4 regions of the Streptomyces sp. NBC_01525 genome follow, and region 1 is predicted to be linked to each of the others. Evidence: riboswitches for the same ligand, from Rfam matches in the RefSeq annotation. Region 1 holds a riboswitch; each other region holds the start of a gene.

Region 1 (5,735 bases):
CGAGGCCGCACTCCGGCCGTGGACTCCGGCGTTCACGCACGGCGACCTGCAGATCGCGCACGTCTTCGTCGACGGCGACGAGGTCACGGGCATCATCGACTGGTCCGAGGCGGGCCAGGGTGATGCCCTGTACGACCTCGCCACCTTCACGCTCGGACACGAGGAGCACCTCGACGACGTCCTCACCGGCTATGGCACCGACATCGACCTCGACGTGATCCACGCGTGGTGGTCGTTGCGAAGCCTGCTGGCAGTTCGCTGGCTGATCGAGCACGGCTTCGACCCGTTCGCGCCGGGCTGTGAGGTCGACGTGCTGAGATCCCGGATGTGAGGCTGCGCGGGCCTGACTGCTACGAATGCGCTCTGACGCATCGAGCAGGCCATCCCCTGGGCTGATCGCCCGCCCTTACTCTCGACAAAGTACGGTGCGCAGTCGTCGCCAGCAGATGACAGCGCAGTCGAGGGTGACGAACGCGTGGTGGATGTCGTCGCGGATCTCCCAGCGGGTACGCAGGCGGCGGAACCAGTGCAGCAGCGCGATTGCTCCTTCCACGACCCAGCGATACACGCCCGGACGAGAACTGACACATCGTCATTCCCGAGGTCCGGAAACCTCCTTTTGTTAGGAGTCGTTAACGCTTCCGCCCCACGCCCCAGAACTCACCCCTCCCCCGCCTCCAGCCCCAAATAGCCCCTCATTCCTCCCTCGGCGGAAACACCACCTCCCCACTCCCCGTGAGCGCAAGAACAATCGCCTCCACCTGACACCCCTCAGCTGCCGCGAGGACAGGTTCCGCCGCGTCCGTTTCCGGGTTCACCGGATGGGACTGCCGGGCGCTGTCGAGGCGGAAGTGGTCCGGGGCGGTGGCGGCGCACATGCCGGAGCCGATGCAGACGCCGCGGTCCACCGTCACCTGCCAGCGGTCGCCCATCACGCACCCGCCGGGAGGTGGATCATCTTGTGCTCCAGGTATTCGCCGAACCCTTCGGGGCCGAACTCGCGGCCGATGCCGGAGTTCTTGTAGCCGCCGAACGGTCCGAGCATGTCGATGCTGAAGGTGTTCACGGAGTAGGTGCCGGTGCGGACGCGGCGGGCGAGGTCGATGCCGTGGCCGGTGTCGGCGGTCCACACCGAGCCGGACAGGCCGTACTCCGAGTCGTTGGCGATGCGTACCGCCTCCGCCTCGTCCTCGTACGGGAGCAGGCAGATCACCGGGCCGAAGATTTCCTCGCGGGCGATGCGCATGGCGGGGGTGACGTCGCCGAAGAGGGTGGGTTCGACGTACCAGCCGGTGGGCCGGTCGGACGGGACGCCGCCGCCGGCGAGGATCTTGGCGCCCTCCTGTTGTCCGAGGGCGATGTAGTCGAGGGAGCGTTGTTGCTGGCGGCGGGTGACGAGGGGGCCCAGTTCGGTGGCGGGGTCGAGGGGGTCGCCGACGGTCAGGGCGCCCGCGGCGGCGGCGAACCGTTCGGCGATCTCGTCGTAGCGGGAGCGCGGGGCGAGGATGCGGGTCTGGGCGACGCACGCCTGGCCGTTGATCATCCAGGCGAACGGGGTGATCCCGGCGACCGCCGCGTCCAGGTCGGCGTCGGGCAGGATCACCGCGGCGGATTTGCCGCCCAGTTCCAGGGTGACGCGGCTGAGGTTGCGGGCGGCGACCTCCATGACGCGTTTCCCGGCGGCGACGGAGCCGGTGAACGACACCTTGTCGACGCCGGGGTGCCCGACGAGGTATTCGCTGACCTCGCGGTCGGCGGGCAGGATCGACAGGACGCCCGGCGGCAGGCCCGCCTCCGTCGCGATGTCGGCGAGGAGGTACGCGTCGAGCGGCGTCTCGGGCGAGACCTTGAGGACGACGGAGCATCCGGCGAGGAGGGCGGGGGCGAGTTTGGCGGCGGCGGTGAACTGCGGGACGTTCCAGGGGACGACCGCGGCGACGACTCCGGCGGGCTCGCGGCGGATGAGCAGCGGGCCGAGGAGACCGTCGCGGCGTTCTTCGAACGGGAAGTCGCGGGCCACGGTCAGCGCGGCGTCCCACACCAGCATCGCGGCGAGCGCCTGGACCATCACGCCGGAGGTGTAGGGGGTGCCGTTCTCGGCGCTGATGACCTTGGCGATCTCCTCGCTGCGGACGGCGAAGGCGTCCTTGATGCGGGTGACCACCGCGATCCGCTCCTCCAGCGGAGTGTCGGCCCAGACGCCGGAGTCGAAGGAGGTGCGGGCGGCGGTGACGGCGCGGTCGACGTCGGCGCGGGTGGCGTGCGGGACGCGGCCGATGAGCTGTTCGGTGTGCGGGGAGATCACGTCGAGGGTGTCGGGTCCGGCGGGGTCGACGAGTTCACCGCCTATGTAGAGCTTGCCGTGTTCGACGAGGTCGCTCATGGCTGCCGCCTCCCGCGGTCGGCCGCCCCGCCCGGCGTCCGGGGCGGGGCGGGAACTTCCGTCAACTGCCTGCGCGTCGCGCGTGTCCGGCGCCGTCCCGGGCCGTCCGCCGGGGGGCGGAGCGACACCGAAGCAATTCTGACGGCACGTCAGTTATGGGTCGTTGAACTGATACCACCTCCCGGAGCAGGAGTCCACAGGGCCTCCGGGAACCGGCGGCGGGGCCCGCGCCGTCGCCGCCTTCGCGACCGGGCCTCCGTGGACGCCGATGTCGTCCGGCGCACCCGGGCGGCGCGGCCCGCCGCGTGGCGGGCGCGGCTGGCCGCGAAGCTGGCCGCCGCCGGGGCGCCCGAGGAGCATCTCGCGCCGTTGACGGGCGGCGGGGAGCTGCCGGGTCAGCGGGCGGCGGTGCCGGACCGGCACATCGCCCCGGGTGAGCTGCTGGAGCTGCCCGGCCGTCGGCTGCGTGCCGTCTGGACGCCGGGGCACACGCCCGGCCATGTCTGTCTGCATCTGGAGGAGGCGCACCCGGGGCGGGCGCCGGGCGCCGGGTTCGGGCGACTGTTCTCCGGTGATCATCTGCTGCCGGGGGTCAGCCCGCACATCGGTGTGTACGAGGGGCCGGGCGAGGCGCCCACCGACCCGCTGGGGGATTACCTCGCGTCGCTGGAGCGGGTCGCGCGGCTCGCCCCGGCGGAGGTGCTGCCCGCCCATCAGCATGCGTTCACCGACGCGGCGGGGCGGGCCCGTGCGCTGCTCGATCACCACGAGGCGCGGCTCGGCGGTCCGGTACGGCTGCTCGCGGAGCCGCTGACGCTGTGGCAGCTGACGGTGGCGATGGAGTGGAACCGTCCCTGGGAGCGGATCCCGTACGCCTCGCGGAACATCGCGGTGGCGGAGGCCGAGGCGCATCTGCGGCGGCTGATGACGCTGGGCCGGGCGGAGGCGGTGCCGGGGTCGGATCCGGTGACGTACCGGGCGGTGTGAGGCGTACGGCACGGGGCGGCCGACAAGTCTCGGCGGGGCCGTCGCACCCCGGTGGCGCCGGGGCCGGGTGGCCGTCGCGCCCCGGTGGCGGCCGTACGGCGGTGACCGTCGGGCCGCGCCTGCCTTCGTACCGCGGTGGCCGCCGCCCCGGCGCCGGGTGGGCGTAGCGGGGCGACCGCTAAAATGTGCGGACAACTCCATCCGTGCCCGATCGGGGGAAGCCGGTGAAATTCCGGCGCTGACCCGCAACCGTCAGGGCGGACGTGCGCCGTGGGCGCGGTCCGCACGAGCCGGAACACCCGATGGGGCGCGACAGGCTCCCGCCACCGGCGGGCCGCGTGCGGCGGCCGGACCGGTGGCGGCACCGTCGAGGTATACGGAGCTGAGCCCGGTGCCACCGCGTACGGCCCCGGCCGTCGTGCGGGTGGAGGGCCGAGCGCGGCCGTCCGCCCCGCGACGCCCCGAGCGCTCCGAGCGACCTGACTGAGAGGCACCGACGATGGCCCCCCTGGCCCCTTCCCGCGCCGCCCTGGTGCGCCGCGCCGCCGTGGTGTGCGCCGCGGCGCTCGTGCCGGTCGCGGCGACCGCGCCCGCCGCGTTCGCCACTCCGGCGCCGTCCCCCAAGAAGCTGCCCGCGGGCCTGTACGGCTCCGGTGACCCGCAGTACGACGGCGTGTGGCGGCAGTCGCTGGCGCTGCTCGCCCAGCACACCGTGCAGGTCAAGCCCGCCGCCACGGCCGTGGACTGGCTGACCGGCCAGCAGTGCGCCGACGGCGCGTTCACCGCGTACCGCGCCGACACCGCGAAGGCGTGCGGCGCGTCGACGATGCGGGACACCAACCAGACGGGCGCGGCGGTGCAGGCGCTGGCGGCGCTCGGCGGGCACGGCCAGGCGGTGGACAAGGCGGTGCACTGGCTGACGTCGGTGCAGAACGACGACGGCGGCTGGCCGTCGATGCCGGGGTCACCCAGCGACGCCAACTCCACCGCGGTGGTCATCGGCGCGCTGGCCGCGGCGGGCGAGGACCCGGCGAAGGTCACGTCGCCGAAGGGGCACACGCCGTACGAGGGGCTGCTGACGTTCCGGCTCGGGTGCGCGGTGAAGCCCGCCGAGCGCGGTGCGTTCACCTTCCAGCTCAAGGGCGCGGCGGCGAACGCGGATGCCTCGGCCGCCGCGGCGACCGGCGCGCTCGGCAAGGGCTTCGTCGTCCCGGCGGCGGGCAAGGACGCCGACACCCCGGTGGCCGCGCCGGACTGCGGCGGGAAGAAGGAGCCGACCGGTGCGGATGCGGCCGCGCTGCGGTCCGCCGCGTCGGGCGCGAGCGCGTACCTGGTGAAGGAGATGGACGCGCACGGGCAGCATCTGATGTCGGCGATGCCGGGCGCCGAGCCGCAGCCGGATGTCGGGAACACCGCGGACGCGGTGGTGGCGCTGGCCGCCGGCGGGCACGGCGCGGCGGCGGCCAAGCCGCTGGCGTGGCTGGAGAAGAACGGCCCGGCGTGGGCGAAGCAGGCCGGTCCGGCGGCGTACGCGCAGCTGGTGCTGGCGGCGCACGCCACGGGCACCGACCCGCGGGACTTCGGCGGTACGGATCTGGTGGCCGCGCTGAACGCGACGGGCCCGAAGCCGTCCGCCGCCGCGGAGAAGGCGGTGCCGAAGGAGAAGGGCACCGGCTCGATCAGCGCGTGGTGGCTGGTGCCGGTGGGGCTCGCCGCGGGTGCCGGTATCGGGTTCCTGCTGAGCGGCCGCCGGAAGCGCGGGCAGTGATGCGGCGGTCGCGGTGGGCCGGTGCGCTGGCGCTGGCCGGAGCGGTGACGGCGCTGGGCGCGGGCCCGGCGCAGGCGCAGGGGTACCGGTACTGGTCGTTCTGGGACGGCGCGGGCGGCACGTGGGCGTACGCGACGCAGGGCCCGGCGACGCTGCGGCCCGCGGACGGTGCGGTGGCCGGTTTCCGGTTCACGGTCAGCGCGGAGTCGTCGGCGGTGGACCGGCCGCGGGCGGCGGCCGATTTCGGGAAGCTGTGCTCCGGTACGCCGCAGAAGTCCGGGACGAAGCGGGTCGGCGTCGTCGTCGACTTCGGGTCGGCGGCGGACGCGCCGGACGGTGAGCGGCCGCCGCGGGAGCGGACGGCGTGCGCGCGGGTGCCCGAGGACGCGTCGGCCGGTGAGGCGCTGGCCGCGGTGGCGAAGCCGCTGCGGTACGACGCGCAGGGGCTGTTGTGCGGGGTCGCCGGGTATCCGGAGGCGGGGTGCGCGGAGCAGGTGAGCGGTTCGGGTACGTCCGAGCCGAAGGCGCCGGGGAAGCCTTCGGCCGGGGCGGACGGCGACGGCGGACCGTCGGCGGGGCTGCTCGGTGGCGGCGCGG
Region 2 (5,735 bases), 2.8 Mb from region 1:
CCGGTGGAGTGGGTCCGCTCGGTCTACCGCGGCGACCGCTACAAGTTCGTCGCCCGGCTGAGCCGCCCGGTGGAGTGACGTACGCGGCGTCCGACGGGCGCACGGCGGCCTCCCGCGCGCCCCAAGGGACGCTCCGATGGCCGCCGTTGCCGTACCGATATGCGGACACCTAGTGACGGCTGACGCGGCCCTGCCATAGATTTCCAGCCCATCGCAGGAGAGCGCCAGGGACGGAGCCGCCATGACAGAGCACGACGGAACACCCACTTCCAGACAGGTCGTCACACCGACACGTGTGGTGGCCGGACTGTGCCTGATCGCTCCGTTCGTGGCGATGCTCTGGGTGGGTTCGTACGCGAAGATCGAGCCGACGCTCATCGGCATCCCGTTCTTCTACTGGTACCAGATGCTGTGGGTGCTGATCTCCACGGCGCTGACGATGATCGCGTACAAGCTGGTCCAGCGGGAGAACCGCGCCCGTAAGGGCGGTGCGGCCACGTGATGCTCCCCTCCTCCGCGCTCGCCGTATCCGGCACCGACGGCGTCAACGGCGTCGCCCTCACCGTCTTCGTCCTCTTCTTCATCGCCGTCACCGTCATGGGCTTCCTCGCGGCCCGCTGGCGCAAGGCCGAGCAGTCCGCCAGCCTCGACGAATGGGGGCTGGGCGGCCGGAGTTTCGGCACCTGGGTGACGTGGTTCCTGCTCGGCGGCGACCTCTACACCGCGTACACCTTCGTGGCCGTCCCGGCGGCGATCTACGCGGCGGGCGCGTCCGGCTTCTTCGCCGTGCCGTACACGATCCTCGTGTACCCGATGATCTTCACCTTCCTGCCCCGCCTCTGGTCCGTCTCGCACAAGCACGGCTACGTCACCACCTCCGACTTCGTGCGCGGGCGCTTCGGCTCGAAGGGCCTGTCGCTGGCCGTCGCACTGACCGGCATCCTGGCGACGATGCCGTACATCGCCCTCCAACTCGTCGGCATCCAGGCGGTCCTGGACGTGATGGGCGTCGGCGGCGGCGAGAACACCAACTGGTTCGTCAAGGACCTGCCGCTGCTGATCGCGTTCGCGGTGCTCGCCGCGTACACCTACTCCTCGGGGCTGCGCGCCCCGGCGCTGATCGCGTTCGTCAAGGACGGGCTGATCTACCTGGTCATCGCCGTCGCGATCATCTACATCCCGATCAAGCTCGGCGGTTTCGACGCGATCTTCCACGCGGCGGGCAAGGCGTTCGCCGAACCGGGCCCGACCGGCAAACCGCGCGGTGAGCTGGCGAGCGGCCCGAACAGCCAGTGGGCGTACGCCACGTTGGCGCTCGGCTCGGCGCTCGCGCTGTTCATGTATCCGCACTCGATCACCGCGACGCTCTCCTCCCGCAGCCGCAATGTGATCCGCCGCAACACCACGATCCTGCCGCTGTACTCGCTGATGCTGGGCTTCCTCGCGCTGCTCGGCTTCATGGCGATCAAGGCGGGCACGGAGACCCACGGCAACGCCCAACTCGCCATCCCGCAGCTCTTCGAGGACATGTTCCCGAGCTGGTTCTCGGGCGTGGCGTTCGCCGCGATCGGCATCGGCGCGCTGGTGCCCGCCGCGATCATGTCCATCGCCGCGGCGAACCTCTTCACCCGCAACGTCTACAAGGACTTCCTGCGGCCCGGCGCCACGCCCGAGCAGGAGCACAAGGTCGCCAAGCTGGTGTCGCTGCTGGTGAAGGTCGGCGCGCTGGTCTTCGTGCTCAGCATGGACAAGACCGTGGCGATCAACTTCCAGCTGCTGGGCGGCATCTGGATCCTCCAGACGATGCCGTCGCTGGTCGGCGGCCTGTTCACCCGGTGGTTCCACCGCTGGGCGCTGCTGGCCGGCTGGGCGGTCGGCATGGCCTACGGCACGCTCGCCGCCTACGGCGTGGCGAGCCCGACGCAGGCCCACTTCGGCGGCTCCAGCGCGGAGATCCCCGGCATCGGCCAGATCGGCTACATCGGCCTGACGGCGTTCGTCCTCAACGTCGTGGTGACGGTCGTCCTGACCGTCGTCCTGCGCGCACTCAAGGCCCCCGACGGCATCGACGAGACCAGCCCCGGCGACTACACCGCGGACGCCGGCGACAAGGGCGTCACGCCGGATCTGCCGCCCGCGACGGCGGACGTTCCGGCGGGCCGCTGACGTCGCGGACGCGACCTCTCCCCGCAGGCCGCCGTGTTCCTTCCGGGACGCGGCGGCCTGTTGTTCGGGGCGAAGGCCCGCTCGCCCAGTCGTGGCACGGCTCGGCCGACCCGAGACCACTGACAGCCACCCATCCCTCACCACACCGCACTAGATATGGGGGTGCACCCAAGAGCCCACCACCACATGTATGCTCGTCCTCGCTGTCGCCGCAGGGGAATCCGGTGTGAGTCCGGAACTGTCCCGCAATGGTGTACGAGAGCGCAGATATCCCCCGATATCGCCTGATCGGCGTGCGCCCCGTGAGTCCGAAGACCTGCCGATGGTACGTCCGCGCCGCCCTGGTCCGGACGTCGAGATGTCCGGGCCCCGAGGGATGGGCCGGTGGACGCCGCGCGGGCCTCCGCGCGCCCGAGCGCCCCTGTGTGCCGCCGGGCGCCGCCGCCCGCCGTGGACGTCCGTCGCGCCTCCCTCCGGCCCCCGCCGAGTGAGGGAGAGCACCACGTGACCACCGCGCCACCGCAGTCCGCGACCGACGCCGAGGCCGCAGCGCTTGAGACGGCCACGTTCCCCGCCGACGCCCCAGGCCAGGACCCGCCCGGCACCGCCCTGCTGCGCACCCTGACCGAGCTGACCGCCGACCTGACGGCCACCGACCCCGGCAAGATCGCCGCCGCCGCGCTCCGCGGCCGCCACCCCGGCTCCGACGAGGCCGGGCTGCGGGAGCTGGCGATCGACGCCGCCGCCGGTCTGATCGGCGACGAGCCTCAGTACTCCAAGCTCGCCGCGCGGCTGCTCACCCTCGCCATCGCCGAGGAGGCCGCGCGCGAGGGCGCCGTCTCGTTCTCCGCGTCGGTCGCCGCCGGCCACCGCGAGGGCCTGATCTCCGACTCCACCGCCGCTTTCGTCGCCACCCACGCCGAGGAGCTGGACGCCCTCGTCACCCGGGCGCTGGCCGACGGCGCCGACGACCGGTTCGGCTACTTCGGGCTGCGCACCGTCCACTCCCGCTACCTGCTGCGCCACCCCACCACCCGGCAGGTCATCGAGACCCCGCAGCACTTCCTGCTCCGGGTCGCCTGCGGTCTGGCCGAGAACGACTCGGCGCGGGCGCTGGCCGACGTCGCCGAGCTGTTCCGCCTGACCAGCTCGCTGTCGTACCTGCCCTCCTCCCCCACCCTCTTCAACTCCGGCACCCGCCACCCGCAGATGTCGTCCTGCTATCTGCTGGACTCGCCGCTGGACGAGCTGGACTCGATCTACGACCGCTACCACCAGGTCGCCCGGCTCTCCAAGCACGCCGGTGGCATCGGCCTCTCGTACTCCCGTATCCGGGCCCGCGGTTCGCTGATCCGCGGCACCAACGGGCACTCCAACGGCATCGTGCCGTTCCTGCGGACCCTGGACGCCTCGGTCGCGGCGGTCAACCAGGGCGGGCGTCGCAAGGGCGCCGCCTGCGTCTACCTGGAGACCTGGCACGCGGACATCGAGGAGTTCCTGGAGTTGCGCGACAACACCGGCGAGGAGGCGCGGCGCACCCACAACCTCAACATCGCGCACTGGATCCCCGACGAGTTCATGCGCCGCGTCGAGGCCGACGCCGACTGGTCGCTGTTCTCCCCCTCGGACGCCCCGGAGCTGGTCGACCTGTGGGGCGACGAGTTCGACGCCGCGTACCGCACGGCGGAGGCCGAGGGCCGCGCCACCAAGCAGGTCCCGGCGCGGGTGCTGTACTCCCGGATGATGCGCACCCTGGCGCAGACCGGCAACGGCTGGATGACCTTCAAGGACCACGCCAACCGCACCGCCAACCAGACCGCCGAGCCCGGCAAGGTCGTCCACTCCTCCAACCTCTGCACGGAGATCCTGGAGGTCACCGACGACGGCGAGACCGCGGTCTGCAACCTCGGTTCGGTCAACCTCGCGGCGCACCTCGGCGACCCCGCCGCCGGGTGGGAGGACGCGATGGACTGGGAGCGGCTGGACGCCACCGTCCGCACCGCCGTCACCTTCCTCGACCGCGTGGTGGACATCAACTTCTACCCGACCGAGCAGGCGGCGGCCTCCAACTCCCGCTGGCGGCCGGTGGGTCTGGGCCTGATGGGCCTCCAGGACGTCTTCTTCCGGCTGCGGCTGCCGTTCGACTCGCCCGAGGCGCGTGCGCTGTCCACCCGGATCTCCGAGCGGATCATGCTCGCCGCCTACGAGGCGTCCGCGGACCTCGCCGAGCGGCACGGCCCGCACCAGGCGTGGTCGGCGACCCGTACCGCCCGCGGGGTGCTCCACCCCGACCACTACCCGGACGCCGAACCGCTCTGGGCGGACCGCTGGGCCGCGCTGCGCGCCCGCGTCGCCGAGACCGGTATGCGCAACTCGCTGCTGCTGGCCATCGCCCCGACCGCGACGATCGCCTCCATCGCGGGCGTCTACGAGTGCATCGAGCCGCAGGTCTCCAACCTCTTCAAGCGCGAAACCCTCTCCGGCGAGTTCCTCCAGGTCAACGCGTACCTGATCGAGGAGCTGAAGGCGCTGGGGCTGTGGGACGCCCGCACCCGGGACGCGCTGCGCGACGCCAACGGCTCGGTCCAGGACGTCCCCTGGATCCCCGAGGAGACCCGGGCGCTGTACCGCACCGCCTGGGAGATCCCGCAGCGCGCGCTGATCGACATGGCCGCGGCCCGCACGCCCTACCTCGACCAGAGCCAGTCGCTGAACCTCTTCATGGCGTCGCCGACCATCGGCAAGCTCAGCTCGATGTACGCCTACGCCTGGAAGCGCGGCATCAAGACCACGTACTACCTGCGCTCGCGTCCGGCGACCCGGATCGCGCAGTCCGCCCGCGCGGCCGTCCCCGCTCAGCTGCCGGTGACCGACCCCGAAGCGGTCGCCTGCTCCCTGGAAAACCCCGAGTCCTGCGAGGCCTGCCAGTAATGCCCGACACCACCCTCACCCCCAACGCCGCCGCGGCCCACACCGCCACCACCGGCACGAAGAACCTCCTCGACCCGGGCTTCGAGCTGACCCTGCGGCCCATGCGGTACCCGGACTTCTACGACCGCTACCGCGACGCGATCAAGAACACCTGGACCGTCGAGGAGGTCGACCTCCACTCCGACGTCACCGACCTCGCCAAGCTCTCCCCGGGCGAGCAGCACCTGATCGGCCGCCTGGTGGCGTTCTTCGCCACCGGTGACTCGATCGTCTCCAACAACCTGGTGCTGACGCTGTACAAGCACATCAACTCCCCCGAGGCGCGGCTCTATCTGAGCCGTCAGCTCTTCGAGGAGGCCGTGCACGTCCAGTTCTATCTGACGCTGCTCGACACCTACCTGCCCGACCCGGACGACCGCGCCGCCGCGTTCGCCGCCGTCGAGAAGATCCCGTCCATCCGGGAGAAGGCGGAGTTCTGCTTCAAGTGGATGGACTCCGTCGAGTCCATCGACCGCCTGGAGTCCCAGGCCGACCGCCGCCGCTTCCTCCTCAACCTCATCTGCTTCGCCGCCTGCATCGAGGGCCTGTTCTTCTACGGCGCGTTCGCCTACGTGTACTGGTTCCGCTCCCGCGGCCTG
Region 3 (5,735 bases), 1.3 Mb from region 1:
CCAGAGGCTCCGGACACCCTGGCGGCCTGCTTGCATCTAGCCAATTCGCTTTTCAATCTCAATCAAGAGAGAGAAGCCGTCGCACTTGCCCGCCGGGCGATCGAAGGGCGCGCCCGCGTATTCGGGCCCGACCACACCCTCACACTCCGCGCACGAACATTCCTCCTGCACATTTTCACAGGGCCAGAAGATGTCGCAGCCGGCTCAAACCTGGTTGCAGACCATTATCGAAAATTCGGAGGGGATAACTCGATGACGCTGGGAACAGTGCTCAACTACGCATTCATCCTCCGGAAAGCGGGAAGAGCAATGGATGCGCTTCCTCACGCCCAAGCGGCCTTCACGGGATACGCACAGCGCTTTGGCCATGACTATCCGGTCACATTGAGTGCACGACACAGCCTGAGCAAGATCTTGGCTGAACTCGGCCAGCACGCGAAGGCAATCGTCCATGCAGAGAAACTCGTTGAAGGCCGCACCAGAGTTCTGGGGCCAGAGCATCCCTGGACACTTGAGGCTCAGGAACTCTTGGATGAATATCGACGCGGGCAAAGCAGTATCTGAGAGCTGACCCGACGATCGCTCGTGGCCAACGGCAGCGACTTCAACCAACAGCCGCTCGGCCAGCCCGCGGCCCGCGCCACCCCTCGCAGGTGGAACGGGCCGTGGCGGCGAAACCAGCGGGGAGCATTCCTGAAGGCCACCCCGTAGCCAGCAAACTAACAGGGAGCCTTCCTGACCGCTCCCCCTCACCGAACGGAGCGGAGCCTCACTCCTCCCCCTCCAGCTCCCCCTCCGTCTCCAAAAACGCCTCCCGCAGCGCAGCCAGCGTCTCCGCATCAGGCTTCTCCCACATGCCGCGGGACTCGGCCTCCAGGAGGCGTTCGGCGATGCCGTGGAGGGCCCAGGGGTTGGCTTCCTGGAGGAAGGCGCGGTTTTCGGGGTCGAGGACGTAGGTCTGGGCGAGCTTGTCGTACATCCAGTCGGCGACGACGCCGGTGGTCGCGTCGTAGCCGAAGAGGTAGTCGACGGTCGCGGCCAGTTCGAAGGCGCCCTTGTAGCCGTGGCGGCGCATCGCCTCGATCCAGCGGGGGTTGACGACGCGGGCGCGGAAGACGCGGGACGTCTCCTCGACGAGGGAGCGGGTGCGGACCGTCTCGGGGCGGGTGGAGTCGCCGATGTACGCCTCGGGGGCCGTGCCCTTGAGTGCCTTGACGGTGGCGACCATGCCGCCGTGGTACTGGAAGTAGTCGTCGGAGTCGGCGATGTCGTGTTCGCGGGTGTCGGTGTTCTTCGCGGCGACGGCGATGCGCTTGTACGCGGTCTCCATCTCGTCGCGGGCCGGGCGGCCCTCCAGGCCGCGGCCGTACGCGTAGCCGCCCCAGACGGTGTAGACCTCGGCGAGGTCGGCGTCGGTGCGCCAGTCGCGGGAGTCGATGAGCTGGAGCAGGCCCGCGCCGTACGTACCGGGGCGGGAGCCGAAGATACGGGTGGTGGCGCGGCGTTCGTCGCCGTGGGCGGCGAGGTCGGCCTGGGCGTGGGCGCGGATGTGGTTGTCGGACGCGGGCTCGTCGAGGCCCGCCGCGAGCCGTACCGCGTCGTCCAGCAGGCCGATGACGTGCGGGAACGCGTCGCGGAAGAAGCCGGAGATGCGGAGGGTGACGTCGATGCGGGGGCGGCCCAGCTCCTCCAGGGCGATCGGCTCCAGGCCGGTGACGCGGCGGGAGGCGTCGTCCCAGACGGGGCGGACGCCGAGCAGCGCGAGGGCCTCGGCGACATCGTCCCCGGAGGTGCGCATGGCGCTGGTGCCCCAGAGGGAGAGGCCGACGGAGGTGGGCCATTCGCCGTTGTCGGAGCGGTAGCGCTCCAGGAGGGAGTCGGCGAGCGCCTGGCCGGTCTCCCAGGCGAGGCGGGACGGGACGGCCTTCGGGTCGACGGAGTAGAAGTTGCGGCCGGTCGGCAGGACGTTCACCAGGCCGCGGAGCGGGGAGCCGGACGGGCCCGCGGGGACGAAGCCGCCGTTCAGGGCGTGGACGGCGTGGTCGATCTCGGCGGTGGTGGCGGTCAGCCGCGGGACGACCTCGCGGGCGGCGAAGTCGAGGATCGCGGCAACCTGCTCCGGCTGCCCGGCGGCCACCTCGGCCACGGCGGACGGCGCCCAGTCGGCGTCCTCCATCGCCTGGACGAGGGCGCGGGCGCGCTCCTCCGCATCGTCGGCGGCGGTGCGGGTCGCGGCGGATTCGTCCAGGCCCAGCGCCTCCCGCAGACCGGGCAGCGCGGACGTACCGCCCCAGATCTGCCGGGCGCGGAGGATCGCGAGGACGAGGTTGACGCGGGCCTCGCCGGCCGGGGCGGCGCCCAGGACGTGCAGACCGTCGCGGATCTGGGCGTCCTTGACCTCGCAGAGCCAGCCGTCGACGTGCAGCAGGAAGTCGTCGAAGCCGTCGTCGTCGGGGCGGTCCGCAAGGCCGAGGTCGTGGTCGAGCCTGGCGGCCTGGATGAGGGTCCAGATCTGGGCGCGGATCGCCGGGAGCTTCGCCGGGTCCATGGCGCTGATCTGCGCGTACTCGTCGAGGAGTTGTTCCAGGCGGGCGATGTCGCCGTACGAGTCGGCGCGCGCCATCGGCGGGACGAGGTGGTCGACGAGGGTGGCGTGGACGCGGCGCTTGGCCTGGGTGCCCTCGCCGGGGTCGTTGACGAGGAACGGGTAGATGAGGGGGAGATCGCCGAGGGCGGCGTCCGGGCCGCAGGCGGCGGAGAGGCCCGCGTTCTTGCCGGGCAGCCACTCCAGGTTGCCGTGCTTGCCGAGGTGGATCATCGCGTCGGCGCCGAAGCCGCCGTCGTCGGCGGAGGCCGCGATCCAGCGGTAGGCGGCCAGGTAGTGGTGGGACGGCGGCAGATCGGGGTCGTGGTAGATCGCGATCGGGTTCTCGCCGAAGCCGCGCGGCGGCTGGATGAGGATCAGCAGATTGCCGCGGCGCAGGGCGGCGAGGACGATGTCGCCCTCCGGGTCGCGGCCCAGCTTGTCCGCGTGGCTGCGGTCGAGGAACATCTCGCCGGGCGGCGGGCCCCAGTGCTCCTCGACGGCGTCGCGCAGCACCTGCGGGAGCGTGGCGTACCAGCGCTTGTAGTCGGCGGCGGGGATGCGGACGGGGTTACGGGCGAGCTGTTCCTCCGTCAGCCACTCCTGGTCGTGGCCGCCCGCCTCGATGAGGGCGTAGATCAGCTCGTCGCCGTCGCCCGATGCCAGGCCGGGTACGTCCTCGTCGCCGAAGTCGTAGCCCTCTTCGCGCAGGCGGCGCAGGAGGGCGACGGCGGAGGCGGGGGTGTCGAGGCCGACGGCGTTGCCGATGCGGGAGTGCTTGGTGGGGTACGCGGAGAGGACCAGCGCCAGCTTCTTGTCCTGGGCCGGGATGTGGCGCAGGCGGGCGTGGCGGACGGCGATCCCGGCGACGCGGGCGGCGCGCTCGGGGTCGGCGGCGTACGTCGGCAGGCCGTCCTCGTCGATCTCCTTGAAGGAGAACGGGACGGTGATCAGGCGGCCGTCGAACTCGGGGACCGCGATCTGGGTGGCGGCGTCCAGCGGGGAGAGGCCCTCGTCGCTCTCCTCCCAGGCGGCGCGGTTACCTGTCAGGCAGAGTGCCTGAAGGATCGGCACGTCCAGGGCGGCGAGCGCGCCCGCGTCCCAGGACTCGTCGTCGCCGCCGGCGGACGCCTCGGCGGGCTTGGTGCCGCCCGCCGCGAGGACGGTGGTGACGAGGGCGTCGGCCGGGCGCAGCGCGTCGATCAGCTCCGGCTCGGGCGCCCGCAGCGAGGCGACGAAGAGCGGCAGCGGGCGGCCCCCGGCCTCCTCGATCTTGGTGCACAGCGCGTCGACGAAGCCGGTGTTGCCGCTCATGTGGTGGGCGCGGTAGTAGAGCACCGGGATGAGCGGGCCGTCGATGTCCTTACGGGCCGTGGGCCGCTCCAGCTCGCCCCAGGTCGGCGCGGGCTGCGGCGGTGCGAAGCCGTGACCGGTCAGCAGGACGGTGTCGGAGAGGAAACGGGCGAGGCGGCCGAGGTTCTCGGGCCCGCCGTGCGCGAGGTAGGCGTGCGCCTCGGCGGCGGTGCCGACCGGGACGGTGGACGCCTCCATCAGCTGGGCGTCGGGGGCCTGTTCGCCGGTGAGGACGACGACGGGGCGGTGCTGGCCCTCGGCGAGGAGGAGGTTCAGGCCCTCCTCCCAGGCGCGGATGCCGCCGAGGAGGCGGACCACGACGAGGTCGACGCCGTCGAGCAGCGCGGGGAGTTCGGCGAGGTCGAGCCGGGCTGGGTTGGCGAGCCGGAACGGCACGGGGCCGCCGGCGGCGCGGGCGCTGAGGAGATCGGTGTCGGAGGTCGACAGCAGCAGAAGCATGCGAGCGCAGAGCCTTCCTCGGGGTATCCGCGCCCCGGGTGGTTCGTTGGACGGCGGGAGTTCCTGACTCACCCGGCAGCTGCCGGGCTCACAGTGGCGGGACCGCGCCGGACTCTCACCGGGCTTCCTCCCATGTCGCCGTCTCCGGCGTCGGCGGGCCGGACGACCCACCGGAGTGAATGGTAAGGGCTGATGCGCTGGTGGGGGAGGGGGGCTTGGGGTCGGGGAGAGCGGGTGGCGGGCGGAGGCCGGGGAGCGGTGGCGGGCGGGGCCGGGGCCCTGGCCCCCTACGGGGTGCCCGTACGGGGGTGCGTGCAAGGCCCGTACGGGGTCCGGCACCTGGCTTGTACGGGCCGTCCGGGTTTCCCTCACGGGTCCGATATCTGGCTTGTACGGGCCGTCCGGGTTTCCCTCACGGGGTCCGTCCAGGGTGCGCACCGGGTCCCGCCGGCGCTTCGCGCAGGGTCCCTACGGGGTGGCCGTACGGGTTGCCGCGCGGCCCCCTCCGGGGTGCCCGTACGGGATCGCGGGCGCCCCGCCCGGTGGCCCGTACGTGGCCCGTACGTAGTCCGTACGTGGTCCGGCTCACCGTCGCCGCCCGGGACGACGTCGGTATGCTCGCGGCCATGCCGCCCTCCCCCTCGAACCGGCCCCCCGGGGCCCAGCCACCGCTGCGCGAGCACGGTGACGCCTGCCCGGGAGCGCTGCGGCTGCACGCGGCGGCGGACGGTGCGCTGGCCCGCGTACGGGTGCCCGCCGGGGAGTTGACGGCACGTCAGGCAATGGCGTTGGCGGACGCGGCGGAGCGGTTCGGGGACGGGGGACTCTCCCTCACCTCGCGCGGGAACGTGGAGTTGCGCGGCCTCGGCGACGACTGCGGCGGCGACCTGGCCGCCCTGCTGGCCGACGCCGGACTACTGCCCTCCGTACGCCATGAGCGCGTCCGCAACCTCATCGCCTCACCGCTCGCCGGAATCGACGGCCGCGCCCCCGCCGACGTGCGGCGGTGGGCCCGTGAGCTGGACGAACTGCTCTGCGGGCAGGAGTGGACGGCGCGGCTTTCGGGCCGTTTCCTCTTCGTCCTGGACGACGGCCGGGGCGATGTGGCGGGCCTCGGCGGGGATGTGACCTTGGTCGCAGAAGCCGCAGTGGACGCAGCAGACGGAGAAGTCGCAGAAGTCGCAGAACAGGGGGCGCCCGCTCTCCTCTTCCTCGGCGGCCCCGACAACTCCAACAGCCCCGACAGCCCCGACAGCCCCGACAGCCCCAACGACGGTGTCGGGCCGGCCCTGCGGATCCCCGCCGCCCACGCCCCCCGGGCCGCGCTCGCCGCCGCCCG
Region 4 (5,735 bases), 500 kb from region 1:
ACCCTTCGTACGTTTCCGGCGTCACTGACCTTCGAACTGATTGCCTGGGTGAATGGAACACATCACGCTTCTCATCGGGATCGTGATCGTCACGGCCTTGGTGTTCGACTTTACGAACGGCTTCCACGACACGGCCAACGCCATGGCCACCACCATCTCCACCGGCGCGCTACAGCCCAAAATCGCGGTGGCGATGTCGGCGGTCCTCAACCTCGTCGGCGCGTTCCTGTCCGTGGAGGTCGCCAAGACCATCTCCGGCGGGATCATCGACGAAAGCGCCGGTATCAGACCTGAAGTGATCTTCGCCGGTCTGGTCGGCGCGATCGTCTGGAACCTCCTCACCTGGCTCGCCGGCCTCCCCTCCAGCTCCTCCCACGCCCTGTTCGGCGGTCTGATCGGCGCCACGCTGGTGTCCGTGGGCACCAACGGTGTGCACGGCGGCGCCGTGGTGATGAAGGTCCTCATCCCGGCCGTGGCCGCCCCGGTGGTCGCCGGTATCGCGTCGATGGCCGCGACCCGGCTGACGTACCGGCTGTCCCGGGGCCGTGACGAGCAGGAGACGGCCAAGGGGTACCGCGCCGGGCAGATCGCCTCGGCGGCGCTGGTCTCGCTGGCGCACGGCACCAACGACGCGCAGAAGACGATGGGCGTGATCACCCTCGCGCTGATCACCGGCGGTGTGGTCGCCCCGCACGCCGACCCGCCGCTGTGGGTCATCGCCTCGGCCGGTCTGGCCATCGCCCTCGGCACCTACCTGGGCGGCTGGCGGATCATCCGCACGATGGGCAAGGGCATCACCGACATCCAGCCGCCGCAGGGCTTCGCCGCCCAGACCAGCGCCGCGGCCACCATCCTGGCCTCCTCGCACCTCGGTTTCGCGCTCTCCACCACCCAGGTCTGCTCGGGTTCGGTGATGGGTTCGGGTCTGGGCCGCAAGGGCGGCGTGGTGCGCTGGTCGACGGCGGTGCGGATGGTCGTCGCCTGGTGCCTGACGCTCCCGGCCGCGGGCCTGGTCTCCGCCGGTGCCGCGCTCCTGGCCGACCAGGGCGACTGGGGCATCACCGCCGTCGCCGTCCTCGCGCTCGGCATCTGCGGCGCCATCTGGGCCGCGTCCCGCCGCAAGCCCATCGACCACACCAACGTCAACGAGGCCGAGGCCACGGAGCCGCCCGGTGTGGTCACCGCGGCCCTCCAGACGGTCGCCCCTCCCCCGGCCGGGTCGCTCGCGCCCGCCGAGGGCGAGGAGGCCGCCCTCGCCGCGAGCGCCCCGCGCGCCACGACCGCGACAGCCGCCGGCTGACCGCCCGACTCTGAGGAACCGCAGCATGAGCATCGACTGGGCAGCTCTCGGCCAGGTCTTCGGCGTCACCCTGGTGGTGACGGTCGGGATCGTGGGCCTGTTCACGGTCGGCATCGTCGGCACGGCCCGCCTCCGGCAGGAGGGCGCGGCCGCCACGGCGGGCGCCCCGAGCACCGGCGCGCGGATCGGCGGCCTCGCCGCGTACGCGGTCTGCGCGGCCGCGGTGGCGTACGGCCTCTATCTGATCGTCGCCGCCTGACCCGTCCGGCAGTACGCGCACGGCGCCCGGTCACCGCAGCTCCGCGGTGACCGGGCGCCGTGCGTTGTGAGGGCCCTGTGGTGTGGGCCACAGGCCGTGCGGTACCGCGGCGTCGCAGGTCACGGGCGAGTTGACGGGGTTGGCGGGGCGTGGTGGACTTCCCACGCCAATCGGCGACAGCAGAGGAAGTCCGGTGCGAATCCGGCGCGGTCCCGCCACTGTCACCGGGGAGCGTTCCTCCGACGAAGGCCACGGTCCGCCTCGTGCACGCCCGACGGGCGCACGCCAGGGCTGGAAGGCCGGGGGAAACGCCGATCCGGGGAGCCAGGAGACTCCTGTCGCCGTCACGTCGAACCAGGGCGCGGACCCTGAGTGAGGACATACCCCATGCCCGGCAGCCCGCTCAGAGTCTCCCGTGTGCCTTCGGTGATCCGTCGAGGCGTGACGGCGGTCTGATCCGATGCGTGCCGAACACGCCACCTACGCGTGCGGTGCGGCCCTGGGCTTTCTCGGTGATCTGCTCGCCGCCGACCCGCGGCGCGGCCATCCGGTGGCCGCCTTCGGGCGCGCCTCGACGGCCGTCGAGGCCCGGCTCTGGCGCGACCACCGCGGCCACGGCGCCGTGCACGCCCTGCTCTGCGCGGGCGGTGCCACCGCTGGTGCCGCCCTGCTGCGGCGCGCGGTGCGCGGCCCCGCGCCCGTCCCCTCCGCCGCCCGTACCGCCGCCACCACCGCGCTGACCGCCGCGACCGTCTGGTCGGTGCTGGGCGGCACCTCGCTGGGCCGGGAGGCGCGGGCCGTCGGCGATGCGCTGGCCGCCGGGGACCTGGCGCGGGCGCGGCGGCGGCTGCCGCATCTGTGCGGCCGGGATCCGCAGGCGCTGGACGGGCCGCAGATGGCGCGGGCGGTCGTCGAGTCGGTCGCGGAGAACACCTCGGACGCCGTGGTGGGCGCGCTGGTGTGGGGCGCCGTCGGCGGTGTCCCGGGCCTGGTCGCGTTCCGGGCGGTGAACACCCTCGACGCGATGGTGGGTCACAAGTCGCCCCGCTACCGCCGGTTCGGCTGGGCGTCGGCGCGGCTGGACGATGTGGCCGGGTGGCCCGCCTCCCGGCTGACCGCCGCGCTCACCGTGTTCGCCGCCCCGGACCCGCGCGGCGCCGCGCGGGCCTGGCGGCGCGACGGCGGAGCGCATCCGAGCCCCAACGCGGGCCCGGTGGAGGCCGCGTTCGCGGGGGCGCTGGGCGTACGGCTCGGCGGGACGCTGGCGTACGGCGGGCGCGTCGAGCACCGGCCGCGGCTGAACGAAGCGGGGCGGCCGGTGGCGACGGAGGACATCGCGCGGGCGGTGCGGCTCTCGCGCCGAGTGAGCGTGCTGGCGTTGACGACGACGGTGGCCGGGCGGCTGCTGGCGGGCGCGGTGCGTCCGGCCCTCGCCCGGCGGAAGGGCAGGATCCGGTGACGGGCGGCGGGCTGCTGATCGCGGGGACCACCTCCGACGCGGGCAAGAGCGTGGTGACCGCGGGGATCTGCCGCTGGCTGGTGCGGCAGGGCGTGAACGTCGCGCCGTTCAAGGCGCAGAACATGTCGCTGAACTCGTTCGTGACGCGGGACGGCGCGGAGATCGGCCGGGCGCAGGCGATGCAGGCGGCGGCCGCCCGGGTGGAGCCGTCCGCGCTGATGAACCCGGTGCTGCTCAAGCCCGGCGGGGACCGCAGCAGCCAGGTGGTGCTGCTCGGCAAACCGGTCGGCGAGATGAGCGCGCAGGGGTACTTCGGGCGCCCCGGGAGCGGGGCGCGGCCCGGCGGGCGCGCGGAGCTGCTGGCCACCGTCACCGACTGTCTGGCGGAGCTGCGGCGCGCCCATGACGTGGTGATCTGCGAGGGCGCGGGCTCCCCGGCGGAGATCAACCTGCGGCGGACCGACATCGTCAACATGGGCATCGCGCGGGCCGGGCGGCTGCCGGTGGTGGTGGTCGGCGACATCGACCGGGGCGGCGTGTTCGCGTCGTTCTTCGGGACCACGGCGCTGCTGTCGAAGGAGGACCAGGCGCTGGTCGCCGGGTATCTCGTCAACAAGTTCCGCGGCGATGTGGCGCTGCTGGAGCCGGGCCTGGACATGCTGCGGGAGCTGACCGGGCGGCCGTCGCTGGGCGTGCTGCCGTTCGCGCACGGGCTGGGCATCGACGAGGAGGACGGGCTGCGGGTGTCGCTGCGCGGCGCGGTCCGCGAGAGCGTGGTGGCGCCGCCGCACGGCGCCGATGTGCTGCGGGTGGCGGTCGCGGCGGTGCCGCTGATGTCGAACTTCACGGACGTGGACGCGCTGGCCGCCGAACCGGGCGTGGTGGTGCGGTTCGTGGACCGCGCCGAGGAGCTGGCGGACGCGGATCTGGTGGTGCTGCCGGGCACCCGCGGCACGGTGCGGGCGCTGGCCTGGTTGCGGGAGCGGGGGCTGGCCGACGCGGTCGCCCGGCGGGCCGCCGAGGGCCGTCCGGTGCTGGGGATCTGCGGCGGGTTCCAGATGCTCGGCGAGGTGATCGACGACGAGGTGGAGTCGCGGGCGGGCACCGTGCCGGGCCTGGGGCTGCTTCCCGTACGGGTGCGGTTCGCGGCGGAGAAGACGCTGGCCCGGCCCGTCGGCACGGCGCTCGGCGCACCGGCCGAGGGGTACGAGATCCACCACGGTGTAGCCGAGGTCGGCGGCGGGGAGCCGTTCTTCACCGACGCCGACGGGCGGCCGCTGGACGGCTGCCGGTCGGGCGCGGTGTGGGGGACGCACTGGCACGGGTCGCTGGAGAGCGACGCGTTCCGGCGGGCGTTCCTGAGCCGGGTGGCGGCCGACGCGGGGCGGGCGTTCGTCCCGGCGCCGGACACCGGTTTCGGCGCGCTGCGCGAGGAGCAGCTGGACCGGCTCGGCGATCTGATCGAGGAGCACGCCGACACCGGTGCGCTGCTGCGGCTGATCGAGGAGGGCGTCCCGCCGGGGCTGCCGTTCGTCCCGCCGGGGGCGCCGTGAGGGCGCGCGGATCCGTAGGACGCCACGCAAGGGTGCCCGAGGGCACGGACCGGTCGGCCGGGGACGGCCGCAAGCCAGATGACCTGGGTCGTTACGAAGGAGTGATCGCCACATGAGCGCCCGCTATCCGTTCACCGCCGTCGTCGGAATGGACGACCTGCGGCTGGCGCTGCTGCTGAACGCCGTCAGCCCGGCGGTGGGCGGCGTCCTCGTCCGCGGCGAGAAGGGCACCGCCAAGAGCACCGCGGTGCGGGCGCTGGCGGAGCTGCTGCCGGAGGTGGCGGTCGTCGGTGGCTGCCGGTTCAGCTGCGATCCGGCCGCGCCGGACCCCGGGTGCCCGGACGGGCCGCACGGCGCGGCGGAGGCGGCGCACCGGCCCGCCCGCATGGTGGAGCTGCCGGTGGGCGCCTCCGAGGATCGGCTGGTCGGCGCCCTGGACATCGAGCGGGCGCTGGCCGAGGGCGTGAAGTCCTTCGAGCCGGGCCTGCTCGCCCGGGCGCACCGCGGACTGCTCTACGTCGACGAGGTCAACCTCCTCCACGACCATCTGATCGATCTGCTGCTGGACGCCGCCGCGATGGGCGCGTCCTACGTCGAGCGGGAGGGCGTCTCCGTCCGGCATGCGGCGCGGTTCCTGCTGGTCGGGACGATGAACCCGGAGGAGGGCGAGCTGCGGCCGCAGCTCCTCGACCGGTTCGGGCTGACCGTGGAAGTCGCGGCGGACCGGGATCCGGAGCGGCGGGTGGAGGTGGTCCGGCGGCGGCTGGCGTTCGACGACGCTCCGGCGGCGTTCGCGGCGCGCTGGGCGGCGGACGAGACGGCGCTGCGGGGGCGGATCGCCGCCGCGCGGGCGCTGCTGCCGTCGGTGCGGCTCGGCGACGGGGTGCTGCGGCAGATCGCCTCGGTCTGCGCGGGGTTCGAGGTCGACGGGATGCGCGCGGACCTGGTCATGGCGCGGACGGCGACGACGCTGGCCGCGTGGGCCGGGCGGACCGAGGTGGCCACCGAGGACGTGCGGCAGGCGGCGCTGCTGGCGCTGCCGCACCGCAGGCGGCGGGCGCCGTTCGACGCGCCGGGCCTGGACGAGGAGAAGCTGGACCGGATCCTGGAGGAGTCCGCCCCGGAGGACGACCCGGAGCCGCCCGGCCCGCAGGACGACGAACC

The links. A riboswitch is a leader RNA that binds a small molecule or an ion and turns the genes downstream of it on or off. The one in region 1 is predicted to bind cobalamin.
Region 2: it holds a riboswitch for cobalamin, as region 1 does, so the genes downstream of both, OG422_RS21320 (ribonucleoside-diphosphate reductase subunit alpha) here and OG422_RS08685 (prenyltransferase/squalene oxidase repeat-containing protein) in region 1, are expected to answer to the same signal.
Region 3: it holds a riboswitch for cobalamin, as region 1 does, so the genes downstream of both, cobN (cobaltochelatase subunit CobN) here and OG422_RS08685 (prenyltransferase/squalene oxidase repeat-containing protein) in region 1, are expected to answer to the same signal.
Region 4: it holds a riboswitch for cobalamin, as region 1 does, so the genes downstream of both, OG422_RS06525 (cobalamin biosynthesis protein) here and OG422_RS08685 (prenyltransferase/squalene oxidase repeat-containing protein) in region 1, are expected to answer to the same signal.

What each region holds. Positions count from the first base shown of each region.
Region 1 covers NZ_CP109397.1:1,945,890-1,951,624, forward strand. Annotated here, with positions in the region: gene OG422_RS08660 (phosphotransferase family protein) at 1-331, shown strand, start outside; gene OG422_RS08665 (hypothetical protein) at 407-553, opposite strand; gene OG422_RS08670 (ferredoxin) at 696-932, opposite strand; gene OG422_RS08675 (aldehyde dehydrogenase) at 932-2,383, opposite strand; partial or broken gene OG422_RS08680 (MBL fold metallo-hydrolase) at 2,639-3,370, shown strand; cobalamin riboswitch at 3,552-3,692, shown strand; gene OG422_RS08685 (prenyltransferase/squalene oxidase repeat-containing protein) at 3,870-5,138, shown strand; gene OG422_RS08690 (SCO2322 family protein) at 5,138-5,735, shown strand, end outside.
Region 2 covers NZ_CP109397.1:4,732,383-4,738,117, reverse strand. Annotated here, with positions in the region: gene OG422_RS21335 (GntR family transcriptional regulator) at 1-78, shown strand, start outside; gene OG422_RS21330 (DUF3311 domain-containing protein) at 242-502, shown strand; gene mctP (monocarboxylate uptake permease MctP) at 502-2,166, shown strand; cobalamin riboswitch at 2,340-2,505, shown strand; gene OG422_RS21320 (ribonucleoside-diphosphate reductase subunit alpha) at 2,671-5,097, shown strand; gene OG422_RS21315 (ribonucleotide-diphosphate reductase subunit beta) at 5,097-5,735, shown strand, end outside.
Region 3 covers NZ_CP109397.1:3,286,486-3,292,220, forward strand. Annotated here, with positions in the region: gene OG422_RS14705 (tetratricopeptide repeat protein) at 31-564, shown strand; gene cobN (cobaltochelatase subunit CobN) at 770-4,396, opposite strand; cobalamin riboswitch at 4,433-4,584, opposite strand; gene cobG (precorrin-3B synthase) at 5,023-5,735, shown strand, end outside.
Region 4 covers NZ_CP109397.1:1,443,770-1,449,504, forward strand. Annotated here, with positions in the region: gene OG422_RS06515 (anion permease) at 53-1,300, shown strand; gene OG422_RS06520 (hypothetical protein) at 1,326-1,559, shown strand; cobalamin riboswitch at 1,741-1,894, shown strand; gene OG422_RS06525 (cobalamin biosynthesis protein) at 2,020-3,018, shown strand; gene OG422_RS06530 (cobyric acid synthase) at 3,015-4,571, shown strand; gene OG422_RS06535 (putative cobaltochelatase) at 4,684-5,735, shown strand, end outside.